3 regions of the Bradyrhizobium betae genome follow, and region 1 is predicted to be linked to each of the others. Evidence: predicted binding sites of a transcription regulator. Region 1 holds the regulator's gene; each other region holds the start of a gene.
What was found. Region 1 encodes PhoB, which activates phosphate uptake and scavenging genes when phosphate is short. Its sites were predicted from a motif close to TGTCATNNANCTGTCAT; they were not measured.
Positions count from the first base shown of each region.

Region 2: a site for PhoB is predicted at 3,565-3,581, ahead of F8237_RS16270 (DUF2794 domain-containing protein). Genes of this name have one in related genera too.
Region 3: a site for PhoB is predicted at 1,888-1,904, ahead of ugpB (sn-glycerol-3-phosphate ABC transporter substrate-binding protein UgpB). Genes of this name have one in related genera too.

Region 1 covers NZ_CP044543.1:2,686,386-2,691,533, forward strand. The annotation lists gene argF (ornithine carbamoyltransferase) at 1-470, opposite strand, end outside; gene F8237_RS12930 (aspartate aminotransferase family protein) at 470-1,678, opposite strand; gene F8237_RS12935 (GcrA family cell cycle regulator) at 2,131-2,643, shown strand; gene phoB (phosphate regulon transcriptional regulator PhoB) at 2,889-3,596, opposite strand; gene phoU (phosphate signaling complex protein PhoU) at 3,619-4,335, opposite strand; gene pstB (phosphate ABC transporter ATP-binding protein PstB) at 4,347-5,148, opposite strand, start outside.
Region 2 covers NZ_CP044543.1:3,394,748-3,399,895, forward strand. The annotation lists gene acnA (aconitate hydratase AcnA) at 1-2,084, shown strand, start outside; gene F8237_RS16265 (DUF1223 domain-containing protein) at 2,302-3,078, shown strand; gene F8237_RS16270 (DUF2794 domain-containing protein) at 3,645-4,010, shown strand; gene F8237_RS16275 (GNAT family N-acetyltransferase) at 4,126-4,656, opposite strand; gene F8237_RS16280 (Bax inhibitor-1/YccA family protein) at 4,910-5,148, opposite strand, start outside.
Region 3 covers NZ_CP044543.1:3,132,788-3,137,935, forward strand. The annotation lists gene F8237_RS14935 (organic hydroperoxide resistance protein) at 1-359, shown strand, start outside; gene F8237_RS14940 (CaiB/BaiF CoA transferase family protein) at 538-1,740, shown strand; gene ugpB (sn-glycerol-3-phosphate ABC transporter substrate-binding protein UgpB) at 1,969-3,285, shown strand; gene ugpA (sn-glycerol-3-phosphate ABC transporter permease UgpA) at 3,333-4,214, shown strand; gene ugpE (sn-glycerol-3-phosphate ABC transporter permease UgpE) at 4,214-5,062, shown strand; gene F8237_RS14960 (sn-glycerol-3-phosphate import ATP-binding protein UgpC) at 5,073-5,148, shown strand, end outside.

The DNA of each region.
Region 1 (5,148 bases):
GCCACCGTCCTGCCCTCGATCGAGCCGCGATGCTCCTCAAAGGTCATCAGGTCGGCCATCACCTGGCAAGGATGCGACCGGCGCGTCAGGCCGTTGATGACGGGCACCGTCGCATATTCGGCAAGCTCGAGCAGCGCATCGTGGTTGAGGATGCGGATCATGATGGCGTCGACATAGCGCGACAGCACGCGCGCGGTATCGGCGATGGTCTCGCCACGGCCGAGCTGCATCTCGGCACCGGTGAGCATGATGGGCTCGCCGCCGAGCTGGCGCATGGCGACATCGAACGACACGCGGGTGCGGGTCGAGGGACGCTCGAAGATCATCGCCAGGGTCTTGCCTTCGAGCGGCCTGACCGGCTGATGCGCCTTCTGCTTCGCCTTCATGGCGGAGGATGCGGCGAGCATGCTCTTGAGTTCCGACAGCGGCAGCTCGTTGATATCGAGGAAGTGCTTCGGGGACTTGCTCATCAGCTTGCCGCCCGCTTGGTCTGACTGGACGAGATTGCGGCGCAGGCGCGCTCGAGCCGCCCGACGCTGTCCTCGATTTCGGCTTCGGTGACGATCAAGGGCGGCAGGAACCGCACGACATTGTCGCCGGCGCCGACCGTGAGCAGTTTTTCGTTCCGCAACGCCGCGACGAGATCGCCGGATGGCACCACGGCCTTGATGCCGATCAGCAGGCCCTCGCCGCGCACTTCGCTGACCACGTCGGGATGGCGGTCGATCACGGAGGCGAGCTTCTGCTTGAGCAGCAGCGACATCTTCTGCACGTGGTCGAAGAAGCCGGGCTTGAGCATGACGTCGAGCACGGCGTTCGCAGCCGCGATCGCCAGCGGGTTGCCGCCGAAGGTCGAGCCGTGCGAGCCGGGGCCCATGCCGGACGCCGCGTCCGCGGTCGCCAGCACCGCGCCGATCGGGAAGCCGCCGCCGAGCGCCTTGGCCAGCGACATCACGTCGGGTGTGACGCCGGTGCGGCGATGCGCGAACAGATCGCCGGTGCGGCCCATGCCGGTCTGCACCTCGTCGAACGCCAGCAGCAGCCCCTTGTCGTCGCAGACCTGGCGCAACGCCCTCAGGAACGCGGGCGTCGCCGAACGCACGCCGCCCTCGCCCTGGATCGGCTCGATCAGGATACCGGCGGTCTGCGGACCGATCGCCTTCTTGACGGCTTCGATGTCGCCGTGCGGGACCTGGTCGAAACCGTCCATCGGCGGGCCGAAGCCTTCGAGATATTTTGCCGATCCGGTCGCCGCCAGCGTCGCCAGCGTGCGGCCGTGGAAGGCGCCTTCGAAGGTGATGATGCGATAGCGCTCCGGATGCCCCTTGGAGAAGTGATGATGGCGGACCAGCTTGATCACACCCTCCAGCGCCTCGGCGCCGGAATTGCAGAAGAACACGAAGTCCGCGAAACTCTCGCTGCACAGACGCGCGGCGAGCTTCTCGCCGTCCGGGCTCTGGAACAGGTTCGACATGTGCCAGAGTTTCGTCGCCTGCTCCTGCAACGCCTTGACCAGCGCGGGATGGGCATGGCCGAGCGCATTCACCGCCACGCCCGAGGTGAAATCGAGATAGCGCTCGCCATTGGTCGCGATCAGCCAGCAGCCTTCGCCGCGCTCGAAACCGAGGTCGGACCTGGCGAAAACGGGGAGCAAATGCGGCGCTGCGCTGTTAGTCATGACGGTCACTTGAATGTTGCGGACGATGAGCGTGCATTACGCAACGCACCATTCACCGGCCCGGAAAACGAAACATGCCGCCTTTTAAGGGCGGCACGCGGGACTATCTTATGCCCCGTGAAACGGGTGTCAATGCCGCCTGGAAAGCCTCGCGAAACGATGAATCCGTAGTCTTGCGGTGGCGATCTTGCGTGTTTTCGCGACGGAACATGTGGAAGCGAGTCGGCGGACTCTTGCGCGTGAGTCACGCCATATTGTAGCGTTTGGCTTGTCAGATACGACATCTCGTGCGGCAGTTCTGATCTCTAAGTCCTCATGTACCGGCGTAAACGTTCGGGCGGCTCTCGATGCCCGGCGAGCCTTAAGGGATTCTGACGGCACGGGTTTTTCGAGGCTTAGGCATTCGCTGTGCAGCCCCAGGATGGCAGGCGCGCGGCGAAGGAAAGGGTGCAATGACGGTTTTGACCTGGTCGGATGATCGCGTCGAGCAACTGAAGAAGCTCTGGGAGGCCGGGTTGTCGGCCAGCCAGATCGCGGCAGAGCTCGGTAATGTCACCCGCAACGCCGTGATCGGCAAGGTGCACAGGCTCGGCCTGTCCGGCCGCGCCAAGAGCCCTTCATCCGCTGCGCCGCGGCCGCGCAAGGCGCGTCCCGCCCAGCACATGATGCGGGTGAGCCGGCCCATCGCACGCGGCAACACCGCGCTGGCTCAGGCCTTCGAGGTCGAGGTCGAGGCCGAACCTGTTACCTACGACAACGTGGTGCCGATGAGCCAGCGGCTGTCGCTGCTGGAGCTCAACGAGGCGACCTGCCACTGGCCGGTCGGCGATCCCTCGAGCCCGGACTTCTTCTTCTGCGGCGGCAAGGCGCTCTCCGGCCTGCCCTATTGCGCCCAGCACTCGCGGGTTGCGTATCAGCCGGCAGCGGATCGCCGGCGCGCGCCGGCCAAGCCAGGTCCGCGCTGAGTTAGCGGAATTCTCTGATTGCCAAGACGGGTGCCGTCACACGATGACGGCTCCAGATACTCGGTGTCATCCCCGCGGACGTGGGGATCCATAACCACAGGGCGCAGTTGTTGCGAGCGATGGTTACTCCGAGTCTTCGCCAAACCACATCCTGTGGTTATGGATCCCGGGCTCGCGCTACGCGCGCCCCGGGATGACAGCGGAGATTGCTGCCGCAGCTACCAAGCAACAGCCTTTAAATCACCTTACGTCTGCTCCGCCTTCGCAAACCGATCGTCGAGCGCATAGCCGGCGCCGCGGACGGTGCGGATCGGGTCCTGCTCGCGGCCGAGATTGAGCAGCTTGCGCAGGCGGCCGATATGCACGTCGACGGTGCGTTCATCGATGTAGATGTCGCGGCCCCAGACGCTGTCGAGCAGCTGCTCGCGCGAGAACACGCGGCCGGGATGCTCCAGGAAGAACTCCAGCAGGCGATATTCGGTCGGGCCGAGGTCGATCGGACGGCCCGAGCGCGCCACGCGGCGCTTGTCGCGATCAAGCTCGATGTCGCCGTAGGCCAGCACGGTGGCGAGCCGCTCCGGACTGGCGCGGCGCAGCAGGCCCTTCACGCGCGCCAGCAGCTCCGGCACCGAGAACGGCTTGACGATGTAGTCGTCCGCGCCGGTCGCAAGTCCCCGCACCCGCTCGCTCTCCTCGCCGCGCGCGGTGAGCATGATGATCGGCAGCTGCTTGGTCTCCGGCCTGGTGCGAAGCCGCCGGCACAATTCGATGCCGGACAGCCCCGGCAGCATCCAGTCGAGCACGATCAGGTCGGGGATGTGCTCCTTGAGACGGGTGTCGGCGTCGTCGCCGCGCATCACCGTCTCGACGTCATAGCCGTCGCCTTCGAGGTTGTAGCGAAGCAGCTCGGTGAGAGCTTCCTCGTCTTCAACCACCATAATGCGTGCGCCCATCGGGTCGTCGCTCCTCAAGTCGTCAGGTATTCGGGATTGTCGTGGCGAAGGTCGTCATGTCGCCCTTCGGCCGCTTGTCGGTGATCGCCTGACCTTCGATCATGTAGAACACGGTCTCGGCGATGTTGGTGGCGTGATCGCCGATGCGCTCGATGTTCTTGGCGCAGAACATCAGATGGATGCAGAACGAGATGTTGCGCGGATCCTCCATCATGTAGGTCAGGAGCTCGCGGAACAGCGAGGTGCAGATGGCATCGACTTCCTCGTCGCCCTTCCACACCGCCATCGCCGCCGGCAGATCGTGCGCGGCATAGGCGTCCAGCACCGACTTGACCTGCTGCTGCACGAGGTCGGTCATGTGCTCGAGACCGCGGAACAGCTTGAGCGGATGGAAATCCGTCTCCAGCGCCGCGACGCGCTTGCCCATGTTCTTGGCGAGGTCGCCGATGCGCTCGAGATCGGTCGCGACGCGCATCGCGCCGACGATCTCGCGCAAATCGACCGCCATCGGCTGGCGGCGCGCGATTGTGAGCACGGCGCGCTCCTCGATCTTCTTCTGCAGTGCGTCGAGCTCGGCGTCGATGGTGACGACGCGCTGACCAAGCGCGACGTCGCGGCGGATCAGCGCGTCGACGGAATCGACGATCATGCGCTCGGCGATGCCGCCCATTTCCGCGACCAGCCGGGTGAGTTCCTGCAGGTCGGTGTCGAAGGCCTTTGCGGTATGTTCAGTACCCATGTCCCGTCTCCTCAGCCGAACCGGCCGGTGATGTAATCCTGGGTGCGCCGATCGGTCGGCGACGTGAAGATCTTGCTGGTGTCGTCGAACTCGATCAATTCGCCGAGATACATGAAGGCGGTCTTGTCGGAGACGCGCGCCGCCTGCTGCATGTTGTGGGTGACGATCGCGATCGTGTAGTTCTCGGACAGCTCCTGGATCAGCTCCTCGACCTTGGCGGTCGAGATCGGATCGAGCGCCGAGCACGGCTCGTCGAACAGGATCACTTCGGGCCGCACCGCGACGGTGCGGGCGATGCACAGACGCTGCTGCTGGCCGCCGGAGAGCGACAGGCCCGACGCGTTGAGCTTGTCCTTGACCTCGTTCCAAAGCGCGCCGCCGCGCAGCGCCTTCTCGACGCGGTCGTCCATCTCGGACTTCGAGATCTTCTCGTAGAGACGGATGCCGAAGGCGATGTTCTCGTAGATCGTCATCGGGAACGGCGTCGGCTTCTGGAACACCATGCCGACGCGAGCGCGCAGCAGGTTGAGATCGAGCCTGGGGTCGAGGATATTGGTCTGGTCGAGCATGAGCTGGCCGCTGGCGCGCTGGCCCGGATAGAGGTCGTACATCCGGTTGAAGATGCGCAGCAGGGTCGACTTGCCGCAGCCCGACGGGCCGATGAACGCCGTGACGCGGTTGGTGCCGAGCGCCAGGTTGATGTTCTTCAGCGCGTGGTGCTCCCCGTAATAGAAGTTCAGGTTGCGCACCGTCACCTTGGCGGGGGCCTCGGGCAGCACCGACGCCTGGGGCAAGCCACCGGCCGCGCTCATC
Region 2 (5,148 bases), 710 kb from region 1:
ATCCCGATTCGCTGGTCGGCACCGACTCCCACACCACCATGGTCAACGGTCTGGCCGTGCTCGGCTGGGGCGTCGGCGGCATCGAGGCGGAAGCCTGCATGCTCGGCCAGCCGCTGTCGATGCTGCTGCCCACCGTCGTCGGCTTCAAGCTGAAGGGCGCGATGAAGGAAGGCGTCACCGCGACCGACCTCGTGCTCACCGTGACGCAGATGCTGCGCAAGCTCGGCGTGGTCGGCAAGTTCGTCGAGTTCTTCGGCCCCGGCCTTGACCACCTCTCCGTCGCCGACAAGGCGACCATTGCGAACATGGCGCCCGAATATGGCGCGACCTGCGGCTTCTTCCCGGTCGACGCCGCCGCGATCGATTATCTCAAGACCTCCGGCCGCGCTCCGGCGCGGGTCGCGCTGGTGCAGGCCTATGCGAAGGCGCAGGGCCTGTTCCGCACCGCCAAGTCGGCCGATCCGGTGTTCACCGAGACGCTGACGCTCGACCTCGGCGACGTCGTTCCCTCGATGGCGGGTCCGAAGCGTCCCGAGGGCCGCATCGCGCTGCCGTCGGTCGCCGAAGGCTTCTCGCTCGCGCTCGGCACCGAGTACAAGAAGGCCGACGAGCCGACGAAGCGCTTTGCCGTCGAAGGCAAGAAATTCGAGATCGGTCACGGCGACGTCGTGATCGCCGCGATCACCTCCTGCACCAACACCTCGAATCCGAGCGTCTTGATCGGCGCCGGCCTGCTCGCGCGCAATGCCGTCGCGAAGGGCCTCAAGGCAAAGCCGTGGGTCAAGACCTCGCTCGCCCCGGGCAGCCAGGTGGTCGCGGCCTATCTCGCCGATTCCGGTCTCCAGGCCGATCTCGACAAGGTCGGCTTCAACCTGGTCGGCTTCGGCTGCACCACCTGCATCGGCAATTCCGGTCCGCTGCCGGAGGAGATCTCGAAGTCGATCAACGACAACGGCATCGTCGCGGCCGCCGTGCTCTCCGGTAACCGCAACTTCGAAGGCCGCGTCTCGCCGGACGTGCAGGCGAATTATCTCGCCTCGCCGCCGCTGGTCGTCGCGCACGCACTCGCGGGCAGCGTCACCAAGAACCTCGCCGTCGAGCCGCTCGGCGAAGGCAAGGACGGCAAGCCGGTGTACCTCAAGGACATCTGGCCGACGACGAAGGAGATCAACGCCTTCATGAAGAAGTTCGTGACCGCGTCGATCTTCAAGAAGAAGTATGCCGACGTGTTCAAGGGCGACACCAACTGGCGCAAGATCAAGACGGTCGAGAGCGAGACCTATCGCTGGAACATGTCTTCGACCTATGTGCAGAACCCGCCCTATTTCGAAGGCATGAAGAAGGAGCCGGAGCCGGTTACCGACATCGTCGAGGCCCGCATCCTCGCCATGTTCGGCGACAAGATCACCACCGACCACATCTCGCCGGCCGGTTCGATCAAGCTCACCTCGCCCGCGGGCAAATATCTCAGCGAGCACCAGGTGCGCCCGGCCGACTTCAACCAGTACGGCACGCGGCGCGGCAACCATGAAGTCATGATGCGCGGCACCTTCGCCAACATCCGCATCAAGAACTTCATGCTCAAGGGCGCCGACGGCAACATTCCGGAAGGCGGTCTCACCAAGCACTGGCCCGACGGCGAGCAGATGTCGATCTACGACGCCGCGATGAAGTACCAGCAGGAGCAGGTGCCGCTGGTGGTGTTCGCCGGTGCCGAATACGGCAACGGCTCCTCGCGCGACTGGGCGGCGAAGGGCACGCGTCTGCTCGGCGTACGCGCCGTGATCTGCCAGAGCTTCGAGCGCATTCATCGCTCCAACCTGGTCGGCATGGGCGTGCTGCCGCTGACCTTCGAGGAGGGCACCTCATGGTCGTCGCTCGGCCTGAAGGGCGACGAGAAGGTCACGCTGCGCGGCCTCGTCGGCGATCTGAAGCCCCGTCAGAAGCTGACCGCGGAGATCGTCTCCGGCGACGGTTCGTTGCAGCGCGTTTCGCTGCTCTGCCGCATCGATACGCTGGACGAGCTCGATTACTACCGCAACGGCGGCATTCTGCACTACGTGCTGCGCAAGCTCGCGGCCTAAGCGCGAATTTGTGAACGGTGGCTCACTGCGACGTGAGTAGAAGGTTAAACGAGGGCGGCCTATCACAAGGCCGCCTTCGTGCGTTACGGCGCGCTGTCGATGGCTCCGCCCGGTGGAATACCTCGCCCCGGACGGTTGGATGTGCGATGCCCGTAAGACTACGGTGACCATCAGGCGATAGGATATTCCCCCACGCGTGCGAGGTGTGACGTTCGACATGACTGCAATGATGGTCTCTAATCTGGTTTCGCGCTGGTCCGGTGCACTCTGGTCGGGAGCACTCGGCATCTGCGCTATCGTCGCCGTCATTCGTCCCGCGCACGCCGATCCTCGTGCCGTTGTCGAATTGTTTACCTCGCAGGGCTGTTCGTCCTGTCCGCCGGCCGACAAGATCATCGGCGACCTCGCCAACGATCCCTCCGTCATCGCGCTGAGCATGCCGATCGACTATTGGGACTATCTCGGCTGGAAGGACACGCTGGCGGATTCGCGCTTCTCGGCGCGGCAGCGCGCCTATTCGCGCATGCGCGGCGACCGCGAGGTCTACACGCCGCAGGTCGTGGTCAACGGCTCCACGCATGTCATCGGCAGCGACCGCGCCGGCATCGAGAATGCGATCGGCAAGGCCGACAAGGGCACGGGCGTGATGAGCGTGCCGGTGACGATGTCGCTCTCGGGCAAGCAGATCAACGTCTCGGTGGCCGCGAGCAATGAGCCGGCGGTCTCGCATGGCGAAGTCTGGATCTGCTCGATCGCCAGGTCGGTGCCGATCGCGATCAGCCGCGGCGAGAATCGCGGACAGCAGGTCACCTACCACAACGTCGTGCGCAACCTGCTCAAGGTCGGCGACTGGACTGGCCGTTCGGAAAGCTGGACCGTGCCGATCGAGAACCTCACGCGCGACGGCGTCGACGGCGCGGTGGTCTACGTCCAGGACGGCAGCCGCGAGAAGCCGGGCCCGATGCTCGGCGCGGCGTACACGTCGCTGCACTGAAGCGTAGCGCGCTCAAGATCGTCCCAAGACAATTTGTCTTTCGTCATTCCGGGGCGCGCGAAGCGCGAACCCGGAATCCATCGATCCACTATCCGAGCTGAGAAATGGATTCTCAGGTGCGCAATTGCGCACCATAGCTCGCGCTACGCGCGCCCCGGAATGGCGGGAGCCAGAAACATCCCGACACAAACAAAAAAGGACCAACTTGCGTTGGCCCTCCTTGTCGTGCGTACAGACCCGATCCTGCTCGACCCCGGGGGGCTGGGGGCTGAGGAATCCGGAACCGAAAGGACCGGGTCAACGCACACAAGTCTTTTCGCAATGCAGGGCGGCGGGCGCTTGGCGGAAAAGCGGCGATACTATGATTCCTGCTAACGATCCCGTGACGGTTCGTCGCGACGGAGTTCCACTCCTGCGTGTGCTTTGATTCGCACACGATTCAATGAGTTGAGTGAGGAGCCTCTTGCGGCCGGGAACAGTTGGCGCGATCATGCAACTGTCATGATCCGCGGTTCCGGGGACGGTCTTCGCGGAGGCGATCATGCTGATGCGACAGGAGGCGTTCCATGAGTCTGTCGGAGGATGCCGATCCGAGCGAGCAGCGCGCGGCGGCGCGCCCCGCCGCTGCGAACACGCCGACCCGGGTGACGTTCAACCGGCTCGAGCTGCACCGTATTCTCAATCTCTACGGCCGCATGGTCGCCGACGGCGAGTGGCGCGACTACGCCATCGACTTCCTCAGGGATCGCGCCGTGTTCTCGGTCTACCGCCGTGCTTCGGAAGTGCCGATCTATCGTATCGAGAAGGATCCGCGGCTCGCGCGCAAGCAAGGCATGTACAGCGTGATCTCGGCGACGGGCCTGATCCTGCGCCGTGGCCACGAGCTCGATCGCGTGCTGCTGGTGATCGATCGGAAATTGGCGGTGGTGTAGCGGCATCATTCCGATGCCGTAGGGTGGGTTAGCCGAAGGCGTAACCCACCACTTCTGTTGACGTGGAAATACAGGAGGTGGGTTACGCTTCGCTAACCCACCCTACGACACTCGATTACTTCCCCGGCACCGTGCTTGCGCCTTCGCCGAGGTCGCGCTGCATCATCACGGTGTCCAGCCAGCGGCCGAATTTCAGCCCGACATTGGGATGCGTGCCGATCATCTTGAAGCCGCCTTTGGTGTGCACGCCGATCGAGCCGGCATTGGTGGAATCGCCGATCACCGCGATCATCTGGCGGAAGCCGCGCGCCTCGCATTCGGTGATCAGCCGCTCCAGCAGGAGCCCGCCGATGCCGCGGCGGTGGAAGCCGGGGTCGAGATAGATCGAGTTCTCGACCGTGAAGCGATAGGCCGGCCGCGGCCGGTAGGCGCCGGCATAGGCGTAGCCGGCGAGGCGGCCGTCGAGGATGGCGACGAAATAGGGATAGCCGCCGTCGATCAGCGCGCGATAGCGCCGCGTCATCTCGGCGAGGTCAGGCGGCTCCAGCTCGAACGTCGCGGTGCCCTCACGGACAGCCTGCTGATAGATGGCGGTGATGGCGGGGAGGTCGGCCTCAAGGGTGGGCCTGATTTCGGGTGCGGACATGAGGAAAGATTAGAGCCTTCCCGCGGCGGCTGGAAGAGGGGCAATGGCGCTTCCACCCTCTCCGCAGTCATGCCCCGCGCAGGCGGGGCATCCAGTACGTCGCGGCGGCAGTTGGTTCACGTCACGACCGCCGCGGGGTACTGGATCGCCCGCCTTCGCGGGCGATGACAGCGAGGGTATGGCTGTCATCGTGCCACAAACAAAAACCCCGGCCTCTCGGCCGGGGTTCGTGTCCGTTCTCTCAGGCTGGCGCCTAGTCGCGCTGGCCGAGCAGCTGCAGCAGCAGCGTGAACAGGTTGATGAAGTTCAGGTACAGCGACAGCGCGCCGGTGATGGCCGCACGCTCTGCGATGTCACCGCCGGCCGAGGCATAGCCGTAGATGTAGTCGTTCTTCAGCCGCTGGGTATCCCAGGCGGTGAGGCCCGCGAACACCAGCACGCCGGCCACCGACACGATGAACTGGAGCATCGAGCTTGCCAGGAACAGGTTCA
Region 3 (5,148 bases), 450 kb from region 1:
CCCTCGACGGCGCGCTCGACGTCAAGCTGACCACGCCGAAGGAGCTCGGCGGTGGCGGCGGCGCCGGCAACAATCCCGAGCAGCTGTTTGCGGCCGGCTACGCTGCCTGCTTCATCGGCGCGATGAAGTTCGTGGCGTCCCAGGGCGGCCCGAAGGTGCCGGCCGACGCCTCCGTCACCTCGACCGTCGGCATCGGCCCGCGCTCGGAAGGCGGCTTCGGTCTCGACATCGATCTTGCCGTCTCGCTGCCGGGCCTCGCCCGCACTGATGCAGAGGCGCTGGTCGAGAAGGCCCACCAGGTGTGCCCCTACTCCAATGCCACGCGCGGCAATGTCGACGTTCGCCTGACGGTCGTCTGATCCAACGACGGATTGGCTGGCCCGAGATCCCCCTTGGGCCGGCCGCTTCCGTTTCATTTTGCCACGCCGCGGGACTGCACGGCGGCGCTGCATATGCCCCACCGCAACCAAGCCATTGCTGGCACAAAAAAACCTCGCTAGGCCTGTGATCAAACGCCGACACAGGGGAAGCGAAGGCATGACTGAAGCCGTTTTGGGCGCAATGAGCGGACTGCGCGTGATCGATCTCACGCGCGTGCTTGGCGGTCCCTACTGCACCCAGATCCTCGCCGACCATGGCGCCGATGTGATCAAGGTCGAGCCACCCGCCGGCGACGAGGTGCGCGACTGGGGTCCTCCGTTCCACGAGGACGACGCGGCCTATTTCATCGGCATCAACCGCAACAAGCGCTCGATCGGCCTCGACCTCGCCTCCGAAGGCGGCCGCGTCGTGCTGCTCAAGATGCTGGAGACGGCCGACGTCCTGATCGAGAATTTCAAGCCGGGCACGCTGGAGAAATGGGGCATCGGCAACGAGGTGTTGCGCGAGAAATTCCCGCGCCTCGTGCATTGCCGGATCTGCGGCTTCGGCGCCGACGGTCCGCGCGGCGGCAATCCCGGTTATGACGCCATCATCCAGGCCATGACCGGCATGATCGCGGCAACCGGCTCGCCCGAGAGCGGGCCGATGCGGATCGGCGTGCCGCTGGTCGACATCGGCACGGGACTCTACGCGGCGATCGGCATCTTGATGGCGCTGTCGGAACGGCAGCGCTCTGGCAAAGGCCAGTTCCTCGAGACCACGCTGTACGAGACCGGCCTTGCCATCATGCATCCGCACACCGCGAATTATTTCATGCACGGCAAGCCGCCCGGCCTCACCGGCAACGAGCATCCCAATCTCGTTCCCTACGCGATCTTCCCGACCAAGACCGACAACATCTTCATCGGCGTCGGCAATGACGGCACCTTCCGCAAGCTCGCCAAGGAGATCGGCAAGCCCGAGCTCGGCACCGATCCGCGCTTTGCCCGCAACAAGGACCGCATCGCCAATCGCGAGGCGCTGCGCGCCGAGCTTGCCGCCGTGTTCAGCCAGCACGAGGCCGAGCCGCTGTGCAATCGCCTGCTCGCCGCGGGCCTGCCCGCGGGTCCGGTGCAGAAGATCGACCAGGCGTTGACGAACCCGCACACGATCGCGCGCGGCGATATTATCGAGAAGGATTGGTACAAGGGCGTGGCCTCGCCGATCCGGCTCGATCGCAGCAAGCCGAGCCTGCGCCGCCTGCCGCCGAAATTCAGCCAGCACGCTCAGGAGGTGCTGGGCGAGTTCGGGTATTCCAAGACCGAGATCGACGCCATGGTCGAGAAAGGCACGGTCTGCGGCCCCGAGCGCAAGGGCTAGGGGCCCTCACCTCCTCACGCAATGATGCCGCACTGCGGCGCGGGCATACATGTGCACTGCGAACGGAGGAGGCTGCCTGCGTCGCCTTCGCCTATTTGACGGCTCCCCTTTAGCAGCGCTTGCCGCTTTCGTTTCTCCCGCTTACACAGTCATGTGAACGTCATATGGCGCTGCTAGCGCAAGCGATCTTTTTGACGGCCAAGAGAACGGCCAAGGGAGGTTTACTTGATGGCTCTTCGACACTTTGGGGCGGCTGCCGCATTTGCAGTCATGGTTGGCATGACGGCTTCGCCGGCGCTGGCTGTGACCGAGATCCAGTGGTGGCACGCGATGACCGGCGCCAACAACGACGTCATCGTCAAGCTCGCCACCGACTTCAACGCGTCGCAGACCGATTACAAGGTCATTCCGACCTACAAGGGCAACTACCCCGACACGATGAACGCCGGCATCGCCGCGTTCCGCGCCGGCAACGCCCCGCACATCATGCAGGTGTTCGAAGTCGGCACCGCGACCATGATGGCCGCGACCGGTGCCGTGAAGCCCGTCTACAAGCTGATGGCCGAGGCCGGCGAGAAGTTCGATCCGAAGAACTATCTCTCCGCGATCACCGGCTATTACTCGACCTCGAAGGGCGAGATGCTGTCGTTCCCCTTCAACTCGTCCTCGACCGTCATGTGGGTCAACCTCGACGAGCTGAAGAAGGCCAACGTCGAGATCCCGAAGACCTGGCCGGAAACCTTCGCGGCCGCCAAGAAGCTTCACGACAACGGCCATCCCACCTGCGGCTTCTCCGGCTCCTGGATCACGTGGGTCAATCTCGAGCAGCTCTCCGCCTGGCACAACGTGCCGCTCGCCAGCAAGGCCAACGGCCTCGACGGCTTCGACACCGTGCTCGAATTCAACGGCCCGCTCCAGGTCAAGCATCTCGAAAAGCTGGTCGAGCTGCAAAAGGACAAGACCTACGACTACGCCGGCCGCACCAACACCGGCGAAGGCCGCTTCACGTCCGGCGAATGCCCGATCTACCTGACTTCCTCGGCATTCTTCGGCAACGTCAAGGCGCAGGCCAAGTTCGCCTTCAACGCAGTGCCGATGCCGTATTATCCGGACGTCAAGGGCGCGCCGCAGAACTCGATCATCGGCGGCGCTTCGCTCTGGGTGATGGGCGGCAAGTCGGCCGACGAATACAAGGGCGTCGCGAAGTTCCTGACCTTCCTCTCCGACACCGATCGCCAAGTCTACATCCACAAGGCCTCGGGCTATCTGCCGATCACCAAGGCGGCCTATGAGAAAGCCAAGGCCGAGGGCTTCTACAAGGATCAGCCCTATCTCGAGACCCCGCTGCTCGAGCTGACCAACAAGGAGCCGACCGAAAACTCGCGCGGTCTGCGGCTCGGCAACATGGTCCAGCTGCGCGACGTCTGGTCGGAGGAAATCGAGCAGGCTCTGGCCGGCAAGAAGACCGCCAAGCAGGCGCTGGATGCCGCCGTGGAACGTGGCAACACGATGCTGCGTCAGTTCGAAAAGACCGCAGTGAAGTAAGGCATTGAAGCGGCAGGCCGGACCCGGCCTGCCGCTTCGGCTGCATCATGCAAAAGCAAGCCATTTTCCAATCCAAGCTATTGCCCTACGCGCTGGTTGCGCCGCAGCTCGCGATCGTCCTGATTTTCTTCTATTGGCCGGCCTTGCAGGCGGTGATCCAGTCCTTCCTGCTGCAGGACGCCTTTGGTCTGTCGACCACCTTCGTCTGGTTCGAGAACTACGTCGAGCTGTTCAGGGACCCCGCCTATTTCGAGGCGATCGTCCGAACCTTCCTGTTCTCGTTCGCCATCGCCGTGTCGTCGCTGTCCTTTGCGCTGCTGCTCGCCGTGATGGCGGACAAGCCCCTGCGCGGCTCGATGCTCTACCGCACGCTACTGATCTGGCCCTATGCGGTCGCGCCGCCCGTGGTCGGCGTGCTGTGGATCTTCATGCTGCATCCCTCGCTTGGCGTGCTGTCGCGCTATCTGCGCGCGGTCGGCATCGACTGGAATCCGCTGCTCGACGGCGACCAGGCCGCGGCACTGATTATTCTCGCCGCCGCCTGGAAGCAGATCTCCTATAATTTCCTGTTCTTCCTCGCCGGCCTGCAGGCCATCCCGAAGAGCGTGTTCGAGGCCGCCGCGATCGACGGCGCGCGGCCGATGCGGCGATTCTGGACCGTGACCTTCCCGCTGCTGTCGCCGACCATCTTCTTCCTGCTGGTCGTCAACATCGTCTACGCCTTCTTCGACACTTTCGGCATCATCGACACCATGACGCGCGGCGGGCCCGGCACGTCGACGGTCACGTTGGTCTACAAGGTTTATTCCGACGGCCTGCTCGGCGGCAATCTCGGCAGCTCGGCGGCGCAATCGGTGATCCTGATGGTCATGGTCATCGTACTGACCGGAATCCAGTTCCGCTTTGTCGAACGCAAGGTGACCTACTGATGGTCGAGGAAGAGGGCTTCCGGCGCTACGTCGCCCATTTCATCCTCTGGATCGGGATCGCGATCGTCGCGTTCCCGGTCTACATCGCGATCATCGCCTCGACGCAGGACAACGCGCTGATCGCCAACGGACAGATGTCGCTGCTGCCGGGCGGGCATTTCTTCGAGACCTACTACCAGACCATTTTCGTCGGCACGAGCGGCTCGACCCGCGAGCCCGTCGGCAACATGATGCTGAACTCGCTGGTGATGGCGCTGGCGATCGCGATCGGCAAGATCGCGATCTCGATCATCTCGGCCTATGCGATCGTGTATTTCCGCTTTCCGTTCCGGATGCCTATCTTCTGGATCATCTTCATCACCCTGATGCTGCCGGTCGAGGTGCGCATCTATCCGACCTACAAGATCGTCGCCGATCTGCACATGCTCGACAGCTATGCCGGCCTCGCGCTGCCGCTGATCGCGTCGGCGACCGCGACGCTGCTGTTCCGCCAGTTCTTCATGACCGTGCCGGACGAACTGCTGGAGGCCTCGCGCATCGACGGCGCCGGCCCCTTGCGCTTCTTCTGGGATACGCTGCTGCCGCTGTCGCGCACCAACATGGCTGCGCTGTTCGTGATCCTCTTCATCCTCGGCTGGAACCAGTATCTCTGGCCGCTGCTGATCACCACCCGCGACGACATGCAGACCATCCAGGTCGGCATCCGCAAGATGATCACCACCACCGACGCGCTGACCGAATGGCCGATCGTGATGGCGACTGCCGTGCTGGCGATGCTGCCGCCGGTGTTCGTCGTCGTCGCCATGCAGAAATTGTTCGTGCGCGGCCTGGTCGAGACCGAGAAGTAAGTGAGTTCTGATGGCTAACGTCACCCTGCGCAACGTCCGCAAGACCTATCCCGGCGGCTTCGAGGCCATCAAGGGCGTCAACGTCG